DNA from 3 places in the Paradesulfitobacterium aromaticivorans genome. Region 2 is predicted to be linked to each of the others. Evidence: riboswitches for the same ligand, from Rfam matches in the RefSeq annotation. Region 2 holds a riboswitch; each other region holds the start of a gene.
What was found. Region 2 has a riboswitch for cobalamin ahead of ACYQ2N_RS13285 (ABC transporter substrate-binding protein). Riboswitches for the same ligand answer to the same signal wherever they lie in the genome.
Positions count from the first base shown of each region.

Region 1: another riboswitch for cobalamin. It lies ahead of thiC (phosphomethylpyrimidine synthase ThiC); the one in region 2 lies ahead of ACYQ2N_RS13285 (ABC transporter substrate-binding protein).
Region 3: another riboswitch for cobalamin. It lies ahead of ACYQ2N_RS22050 (CbtB domain-containing protein); the one in region 2 lies ahead of ACYQ2N_RS13285 (ABC transporter substrate-binding protein).

Region 1 is NZ_BAAHYT010000009.1:98,993-102,269, reverse strand. Features, by position in the region: gene ACYQ2N_RS05015 (hypothetical protein) at 1-330, shown strand, start outside; gene ACYQ2N_RS05010 (hypothetical protein) at 327-1,070, shown strand; cobalamin riboswitch at 1,097-1,267, shown strand; gene thiC (phosphomethylpyrimidine synthase ThiC) at 1,365-2,663, shown strand; gene bzaB (B12 lower ligand biosynthesis ThiC-like protein BzaB) at 2,746-3,277, shown strand, end outside.
Region 2 is NZ_BAAHYT010000010.1:1,556,390-1,559,666, forward strand. Features, by position in the region: gene ACYQ2N_RS13280 (FecCD family ABC transporter permease) at 1-808, opposite strand, end outside; gene ACYQ2N_RS13285 (ABC transporter substrate-binding protein) at 898-1,884, opposite strand; cobalamin riboswitch at 2,104-2,295, opposite strand; gene ACYQ2N_RS13290 (efflux RND transporter permease subunit) at 2,331-3,277, opposite strand, start outside.
Region 3 is NZ_BAAHYT010000011.1:1,082,193-1,085,469, reverse strand. Features, by position in the region: gene ACYQ2N_RS22060 (TlpA family protein disulfide reductase) at 1-90, shown strand, start outside; gene ACYQ2N_RS22055 (sulfite exporter TauE/SafE family protein) at 131-892, shown strand; cobalamin riboswitch at 973-1,161, shown strand; gene ACYQ2N_RS22050 (CbtB domain-containing protein) at 1,424-1,618, shown strand; gene ACYQ2N_RS22045 (hypothetical protein) at 1,653-2,213, shown strand; gene ACYQ2N_RS22040 (hypothetical protein) at 2,210-2,806, shown strand; gene ACYQ2N_RS22035 (DNA alkylation repair protein) at 2,824-3,277, shown strand, end outside.

The DNA of each region.
Region 1 (3,277 bases), on a different contig from region 2:
GATAGAGCCATGTTCATGCGTGACGGATTTTTGACAGTCCCTGCCGATCTATTGCTTGGGGCTTTCGTCACCAGTCTCTATCTGATCCTCCTTGCCGCTAGCGGGTATTTAATCAGGGTGATAATAGAGGTTCATAAGGTTTTTGTTATCCTTATCCCGGCAGTATTGATCGGATTATTAAGATCTTATACCGATTCCTTGATAGCGATCTTTAACTTTTTCACATCAGAACATTTATTATTATTTTTTACGCTCAAAATCCTGAGCGCATCCATCATTCTTTTTGGAATGAGTATTCTTCTTTCGAACAGAATGGAGGTCAGACAATGAATGTCATGCCAAGAAATATTGTTCTTCTGCCTTTGTTATTGCTAATCATTTTTGGGTTTGGCCTCTTGCTGGTGAAGGCAATTAGACCCCGTGTGAACTATTTTACGACCTGGAGAAATAATGCGCGGTTCGCGGGGTTATACCTTGCGTTGCTCATTGTACTCGTCCCTATTTACTATCTGCTGCCGGACCAAGGATTCATGCAAGTTAGTGAAGGTAAAAACTTAGCAGATGCAAGAACGGAAGGCGATATGACTGGTGTATATGATTATCGCTTTCCTCCTGAAGGAAATCTCGATCAACTGCCAGGGGTTTATAAAAACAGCAGTCAAAAATTCAAAGTGGATACGAACAAACTGACTTTGAAGGAAGCGCCGACCATGGGTTATCAAATTCTCATCGCCAGAAAAGACGTCGATGACAGTGAAATCGAAGTGAGTACCTATGTCGCACCCCATGTGGCTGGGGGTATGAATTTTACGAACTTGGTTTTACCCCCAATTATTTCTGTGCAGAATGGGATGTTATCGGTTCAAGCCCCAAGTCAGCAGCAACTGGAATTCAGCCGCTTTAATGCAGACTTTACAATCAATCAATTCAAACAGGTTAATCAAACAATCCAAGGCATGTCGGCTTCGGTGAATGTTGGGTGGAAGGTCATATATCTTCTTGTTCCTAAAAGTTTGGAAATTGACAGTGGAGCGGCTAATGTCCAAATGGTACTTGACCAACGGGACTAAGTTAGTTAAAATCTAATTAGCAATATAATATTTCAAATGTTACAGGTGCCCGCATGGGAGAATAGGGAACTGGGTGAAATTCCCGGACGGACCCGCCACTGTAAAGGTAAGCTGTCGCCATAACCACTCCACTAGGGGGAAGGGGCGAGTAAGCGATGAGCCTGAGCCAGGAGACCTGCCTGTAATGATCTATACCGCCTCGAAGGTAAGGCCGGTTAGGTGAGGATGAAGGTAAAATCCACGCCCTTGTTTTGGTGTGGATTTTTTATTTTACAACAAGAGGAGGAGATTGTTATGACTCAATTAAGCCGTGCCTTAACAGGCATAATCACACCCGAAATGGAACAGGTAGCTGCCCGGGAAGGGGTTGCTCCTGAATTGGTAAGACAAGGAGTCGCTGAAGGGACCATTGTCATACCTCGGAACACACAGCACCCAAACATGATTCCAACAGGCATTGGCAAAGGTCTTAGAACCAAAGTCAGCGCCAGCATTGGTTTGTACGGCAGCAAAGGAAGTATGGATGGTGAACTTGCCAAGATTAAAGCGGCCGTAGGAGCTGGAACGGATGCGATCATGGATTTGAGCGTAAGCGGAGATATTGATGCTATGCGCAAGGAAAGTTTGGCAGCTGCAAGTATGCCGGTGGGAACACTGCCTTATTACCAAGCGGTGGCTGAAACTGCCCAAAAGTATGGTACATCCGTAAAAATGGAAGTTGAAGAATTATTCGAGGTCATTGAACGGCAGGCCGCCGACGGTGTGGACTTCCTGGCCCTGCACTGTGGTACGACCATGAGCATTGTGGAACGGGCCAAACAGGAAAAGAGGCTTGATCCTCTGGTAAGTTACGGAGGCTCGCATTTAATCGGCTGGATGTTACATAACCGGCAGGAAAACCCACTGTATGAATACTACGACCGAGTTCTGGAAATTGCCCGCAAGTATGACGTAACAGTCAGCATTGCCGACGGGATGCGGCCGGGCTGTTTGGCTGATTCCCTGGACGGCGCTCAAGTTCAGGAGTTGGTGGTTATTGGTGAACTGGTAAGGCGGGCCAGGGAAGCGGGTGTTCAAGTCATGGTCAAAGGACCGGGTCACGTTCCTTTGAACCAGTTAAAAGCGACTGTGACCCTGCAAAAGAGCCTGTGCAAAGGGGCTCCCTACTTTGTGTTCGGACCGGTAGTCACGGATATTGCTGCCGGTTACGACCACATTAGTGCAGCCATAGGGGGTGCAATCAGCGCCTGGGCCGGGGCTGAGTTCTTATGCTATGTCACGCCTGCCGAACACATCGGTCTTCCTGATGTTAATCAAGTTCATGAAGGCGTGGTAGCTGCCCGGATCGCTGCCCATGCCGCCGACTTAGCTAAAGGTTTACCCGGGGCGGCAGAGTGGGATCTGGAGCTTTCCCGGGCCAGGAAAGCTTTGGATTGGAAAAAACAGATTGATTTGGCCATAGATCCTGAACGCGCCGGGTATATGAGAAAGACCAGGAGTGATGATACCGTGGCCGGCTGCGCCATGTGCGGTAAGTACTGCGCCATGGACATCGTGTCACAATATTTAGGGACATCCAAAGTAACTTGCTAATAACTCCCATAGCTCTAGCGTGGCACTTATAGTCACCGGGAAATATCGTTTCGAACATCAATTATAGGAAAGGGTGATATTAATGACGCAGGTATTAGCAGCCCGGGCGGGTAAAATTACTCCGGAAATGGAAGCGGTCGCTAAACGGGAAAATGTTGACGTCAATTTTATCCGGGAGGGAGTGGCCTCCGGCAGGATCGTCATTCCCCGAAATATTAACCGGAGAGATTTTAATTACTGTGGCATCGGACAAGGTCTGCGCATCAAAGTCAATGCGTTGATTGGCACCTCCAGCAACCGTGAGGATCTGTCCATGGAAGAGAGAAAACTGGCCTTTGTTGAAGAGGCAGGATGTGATGCTCTTATGGATTTAAGCACCGGAGGGAATATTGACGGCATGAGGCGTCTGAGCCTGGAAAAAGCCAACATTGCTGTTGGCAGTGTACCTATTTACCAGGCCACAATTGAAGCTATTGAAAAACGGGGCAGCATTGTCGCCATGACGGCAGAGGATATGTTTGAGACGATTGAGAAACAAGCTGCGGACGGCGTTGACTTCATGGCCATTCATAGCGCTTATAACTTTGATGTTCTTAAACGGCTGCAGGGAAGCG
Region 2 (3,277 bases):
TAATACCGACCACGGAAACGGCGGCCGCGGTAAGGAGGGAGCCTACGACCAGGATTCTGATTTTCTTTTTCTCGACATCCATGCCCAAATAAGTGGCGGCATTTTCCCCTAAGGCGATAATGTTGAGGTCGCGTACCTGCAGGGAGAGGTAGAGGAAGCCAAGGACAAAATAAGGCAAGAGAATCCAGACATCCGTCCAGGAGCGGTTGGCGAGGGAGCCCATCATCCAGAAGACGATGAGGTCCATTTGCTGGCCGGAGATTGCGATCAGGAATGAGAGGAAAGCTCCAATCAAGGCCTGTGTAACGACTCCGGCTAAGATCAAGGTTTCGCGTTCGCGCTGTCCCTGGTGCTGGGCTAAAGCCAGGACAAACCCCAGGGAAAGGAGTCCCCCTGCAAAGGAAAAGAGGGGGAGCGCAAACTGCCCCCAGCCAGAGGCGTGGGTAAAGAAGACGATGGAAGTGGCCGCGCCGAAGGCGGCTCCGACAGACACTCCCAGGATGTAAGGGTCAGCCAGGGGGTTGCGCAGGATTCCCTGAAACGCTACCCCCGCAGAGGACAGCATGCTTCCCACCACCAGGGCCAGAAAAATGCGCGGCAGACGCAACTCCCACACAATCGAGTGTTGGGCGATCGTCCAGGTGGGAGTAAGGTCCAGAAAAGGTAGGTGCGAGAACAAGATACGCAGGGAAAGCCCGAACGGGAGCTTGACCGAGCCGATCATAGCGCTTAAGACGATGGAAAAAAGAAGCAGGAAGATAAGCCCCCCTGTTAAGCTTAGCTTTTTTAACGGAAATTTAGCTCTCATGTCCGAACCTTCCTAAGACTTATTAAGATATTTTATCGAATCTCGTCGAATCTCGTCGGATAATGAAGGGGTCAGTCCACAGACCCCTTCTACTTGAAAAGATCCGGGTACAACGCTTTGGCGATTGACTCCAGGCCGTCTGTGATGCGGGGACCGGGGCGGGTGACCATGTCGCTGTCAAGGTCGATTACGCGCTGGTTTTTCACAGCTTCGATATTTTTCCAGCCTTGGCGGGAAAGGATCCCCTCTTTGGCGTTTTTCTGATAGTAGCTGTAGGTGTCAAAGATTACCTGCGGGTTTTTGGCGATGACTTGCTCACTGCTGTACTGAGCCCAACCGGTGACATCGTGGGCGATATTAACTCCACCGGCCTTGGTGACTATTTGATCAAGGAAGGTGCCCGCTCCGGGTGTAAAGAGGTTGGGGTCCACTTCGACAAAAACGTTTAAGCGGTCGGCTTCCTTCACTGTTGCCACTTTCTGAGCGATATTCTGTTCTTTCTCTTTCATAGCCGAGACGATTTTCTTGGCCTCCTCCGGCTTATTAGTGACTTGGCCGAGCTTTTCAATAGTCTGGTAAGTTGAGTCCAGGCTTTGCGGATTGAAAACAGCGACCGGAATCTTTAAGTTGCGGATGGCCGTGATCGTTTTCTCGTCATGCATCCCCAGAATAATCAAATCCGGGTTTAATTTAAGGATTTGCTCGGTATTGGGGTGGAGGCTGTCTTCAAAGACATATTCAACTTTCTGCTGTACTCCTTGCGGGTAATCATCATACTTGGTGACGGCCACAACTTTTCCTTCCAAGCCCAGAGCAAAAAGGGTCTCCGTGGAGCTTGGAACAAAGGAGACAATCCGCTTAGGCTCAGCCGGGATTGTGACTTCCGTGCCTGAATCATCTTTCAATGTAAAGGGATACGTTGTTTGCTGGGCCGAGGCAGTGCCCGTGCCTGCGTTTTTCTCAGGAGTCGTTTTTTGGGGAGCCGTGCCGCAACCGGCCAGAGCAAGCGTCAAGATTAAGGACAGAATAAATAGTATTGATACTGAGTTTTTTCTGAAGGTTTTGTTAGTTGACAATTTCTTTTCCTCCCTCTGTTCTTAAGACGTAAAATTACCTTCTCGTTTGATATCATTAAAGACTTAATGCCATTTAAGACTTTGACGGTATATGGCAAATTAAACAACTAAAAAATCCTTTTATCCTTGAGGATAAAAGGATTTTCATGCTGTTGCGGCTTGCGGGCGTTTATCTGCAACGCCTGTAAGCGCCTAATATCCTTTGCCTCGAAGGATTTAAGCCCTTTCTGCGAGCAGGCAGGTCTCCTGGCTCATGGCCTAGCATTCCACGCCTTCCCATCCTCAGACAGTGGCGTGCGTGTGGATGCTTCCAAGTTACAGTGGCGGGACCGCGCCGGTTTTGCACCGGACTTCCCTTTTCACCTTTCTACGCGTGGGCGCAAGAAAGGAACCTGTTCGCAAATCATGCACTTGTCTTAACCTCTATTGTAACGGATTGTGTCAAATTAGCCAAGAGGCCGGAACAGGGATTTTGTTTGGGCCATGCCGTGGCCTTCGCGATGGAGCAGGTTATATACCACCGGGATGATCACGAGGGTTAAGAGCGTTGAGACGGTCAAGCCGCTCATGATTGCCACCGACATGGGTACAAACAATTCGCTGCCTGAGAAAGCGAGGGGAGCGAGCCCAATTACTGTGGTCATGGCGCTCAAAAAAATCGGGCGGTAGCGTTTACTGACGGCGTCAAAGCATGCATCTCGGACGGACATGCCCTCGGCCCGGGCCTCATTGATAAACTCGATCAGCAAAATAGCGTTTTTGATGACCACTCCCATTAAACTGACGACTCCGACCAAAGCAGTGAAGGAAAGGGGTTGGCGGAAGAGGAAGAGACCGGGGACCACGCCGATGAGGGAAAGGGGAATGGTGAGGAAGATGATGAAGGGTTGGAGGAAAGACTTGAATTGAATCATGAGGATGACATAGATTGCGAACAAGGTCAGGAGGGCAGAGACACCCAGACTGCCGAAGTTATCCTTGATGTTTTTTGTCTCTCCTTCGTAAGATAGCGTAACTCCCTCAAGGACGGCTTTCTGTGCGGCCAGTTTTTCCTTGAGCACTTTTTCAATGCTGACGGCGCTGTAGCCGGGCTTGACTTCACTTGAGACGGTGAGCGTGCGTACCCGGTCATATTTGCGGATCGTTGGGATTTGTGGGCTGAGGCTGATGTGGGAAAAATCTTTGAGTAGAACTTTTTTGCCGGTGATGGAGGATTTGATGGCCAGGTTTGCGAGCTCCTCCGGGGTATGAATGTCGCTTTTGACTAATATAGAGTATTCATTCCCTGCTTTGCGCAGGACCGAGGCTTCCGCTCCTTTTAAGGCGATGTTCACCTGGCGTTGGATGTCATAGTTGGTGACGCCTAAGCCGGAGGCTTGGTCGCGGTCGATAT
Region 3 (3,277 bases), on a different contig from region 2:
TTTATCGACAAGAACGGAATAATTAGGGAAACGCATGTGGGTGGTATGACATTGAATACGCTCCAAGAAGCATTAAAAAAGGCACTGTAATTTTAATTAACTTGGACTCTTTTCTATAAAGGAGCATTAGATGACTTTATTTAGTCAATGGTACGCTTTCCTAGGACAAGTAAATAATTTTTTGAGTCCTTATTTGTCAGGTCTGTCGTTGCAGCTCCACATTCCGGTGTTATCGGCTCTGCTTTTGGGGTTGCTTGGTTCCACCGCTCCTTGTCAACTATCAACAAACTTTAGTGCTTTGGGTTTATTTACCCAAAAAATTAGCAAAAAGAAGGAGTGTTTATCAGCAGCCTTTTCATTTACCCTAGGAAAAGTAGTTGTGTACACGTTAATAGGTTCACTGACGATCTTGTTGGGAATTAAGCTTAACCAGGAAGCAATTCCTATCGTACAAGTAGTCAGAAAGGCCCTTGGTCCTTTGATGTTAATCGTTGGTCTATATTTGCTTGGATTGTTTAAGACAAAATTATCGCTGTTTACTTCATTAGAACGAAACCTGATAAGACATATACCTAACATCAAAAATATACGGGAGTTCTTCTTAGGTGTAGTTTATTCTTTGGCCTTTTGCCCAACTCTCTTTTGGCTGTTTTTCGGTATTGTTATCCCGTTGGGGGTTTCAACTCAGGGGGGAATTATTTTACCTGGACTGTTCGCTATCGGAACAGTCATACCGTTATTAGTTATTACCTTTTTACTTGCCTATGGTATAGGAACAACAAAATTGTTTACAAGGAATGTACCAAGGATAAATGCAATTCTTCAGAAGGTAGGGGGTGTTATTTTTATTCTAGCAGGTATTAACGATTTTATTGCCTACTGGCTAATTTAGGGAAAAACCTTTTATTTTTCACAAGAAATTCATAACTTCTTCATAATCTTGTAGTATTATTTTTAATGTATAGAGGCTCAACTAAATATCTTTGGATGAGTGATTCTTTTCCGAGGGAAAGAATTGAAAAGGGAAGTCAGTTGAAGCTGACGCGGTGCCCGCCACTGTAAGAGGAAGTTAACTCGCATTATGTCACTGGGATATATCCGGGAAGACGTGAGTTGACGATGAACTTGAGCCAGGAGACCTGCTTATTCCAACATTTCTACAACCTACGGGATGTTAGGGAGGTGTTTTTATTGTGTGCCGTTTTTGTGCAAAACTGCGGCTGGATAATTATCCCTAATTTATAGATTAGGGATTTATTTTTGCCCGTCATTCAGAAAACACTAACAATCAGTTTTGGCCCCTTATTTTTGATTTATTGATCAGTAAATCCCTGAGTAAAGAGTATTGTTCTCTTGGGTCGGTTCCCAATGAGTTAGAAGAACCGTATTTAATTGACTCATTTATTATTTTTGGAGGTAATTGATGATGAATTATGCCAATAAAAATGTGGTTTCACACAAAAAGTTTAATCTTAATTTATCGTTACCGGTACAATTATTGTCTGTTTTAGCTCTGACGGGTTTAGTCCTCTTTACCTTATTATTTAGCACTTACCCGCCCTTACATGATTCAGTGCATGCCCTCCGGCATGCACTAATGATTATTCCTTGTCATTAATTTAAGTATACAATTAGAAAGAGGTGTTAAATCAGTGAATACTCGAATCGCGGTTTATATACGGCCATTATTATTGGCTTTTCTAGTGCTATTTCTTTTTACTCCTTCCCCAACGCATGCTGCTGAGGAAAACGACCTGCAGATTCAACTGCAATCTACTCCGGAGTTTAATGTAATCAAGCCTAATTTTGATTCCCAGTTTTCCATCGTAGTGAAAGATAATAAGGGGCAACCTGTGAAGGATGTAGAACTGGCCTTCACCCTGGAAAGCCCCGCTGCAAAGTTCTTTCCTTCTACTGATGTTCCAAGAGTGGAGGGTCTGACTCTGATGAAGAGCAAGGTTTTTGTTCCCGATGGGAAACTGGACTTTGGATATGTCTTCCCAATCAGAGGAGAATATGCTCTAACGGTTAAAGCTACACCAACCGGAAACCCCAATCATGCGGTAGAAAAAACCCTGCACTTTACGATTAACGAAAACCCAACTAAAGTAAGGAATGTTTCGATTTTTATTTCAGTGCTGTTGCTTTTGGGATTTGCAACGGGATATATATTAACCTCGCGTAGAGTGGCTGGGGAGGTAGTAGAAGTATGAAACTTAAGACTTTTTTAATGATTGGACTCGTAATAGCTTTAAGTATGACAACCGCACCTCTCCTGGCCATGACCATGAATCATCAATCGGCAGATTTCAACCCTATCGTGAAATCTGCGGAAAACGGCCAGGTTAAATTAACTGTTAATGTAAACCCTGGAATGTCGACGGTAGGACACCTGACTAAATTTACCGGACAAATAGTAGATAAAGCCACCGGTCAGCCGGTAACCAATGTTCTAGTAAAAATCAATGCCCATCACATGGAAGAAGATAAAAACGTACTGCATACCGAGTTTGTATCGACTGACGGTGGTTTTGGCTTTGATAACATGTTTGCTGACGGTGCTGAACACCTCCTGACCTTTATGATTGAGCCGACGGCTACTTCTTCGATTAAGTTTACACCTGTAGGAACAGAGTTCCCGGTAGAAGTGATGGGAGTTCAGCCCCCTACCGGTGTTAAAGTTAAGACTATGATCTTTTTGATGGTTGTCATTGCCTTCGGAATGGTTGCAGGAGTTATTACTCCAAAATCCCTCAAGTCTCGTCAATCTAAGAGACTTATAACCGCACCCGATTCGAATACTTAGGATAGGTTAGGTTAAAGATGAATCGTCTACTTTTCTTTTTACTGGATAAAATGCTACTGATCTTGGCTAGTAGAGCACATAGCGGGCAATTGGCTTTGGGGTTGCAGATTTTTGAAAAATACTTTAGCGAGCAACCGGACAGGTTATACGAAGTTTGCCAGGACTACACTGGTAGGAAGCAGTGGTTCTTTCGATTTATTGCTGGAAAATATTTGAGCCGGTTTTACCTTGAAGAACCTGCTAAGGTGATTACGCTTTTGGAAGAACTGGCTGTTGATCCGGTATGGCAGGTGAGAGAAGGAGCTGCCTGGGGTATTGCTGCCCTTTGGGATCTGACGGATAACAGTGTTTTAGACTACTATTCCAGGTGGCTTGGGGATGAACGGGAATATTTGCGAGCTACGGCAGCTCTGTCTTTGGTACCGGTTATTAGGAAAGGAGATTCTACTTTGCTTCCGTTGCTAATACCGT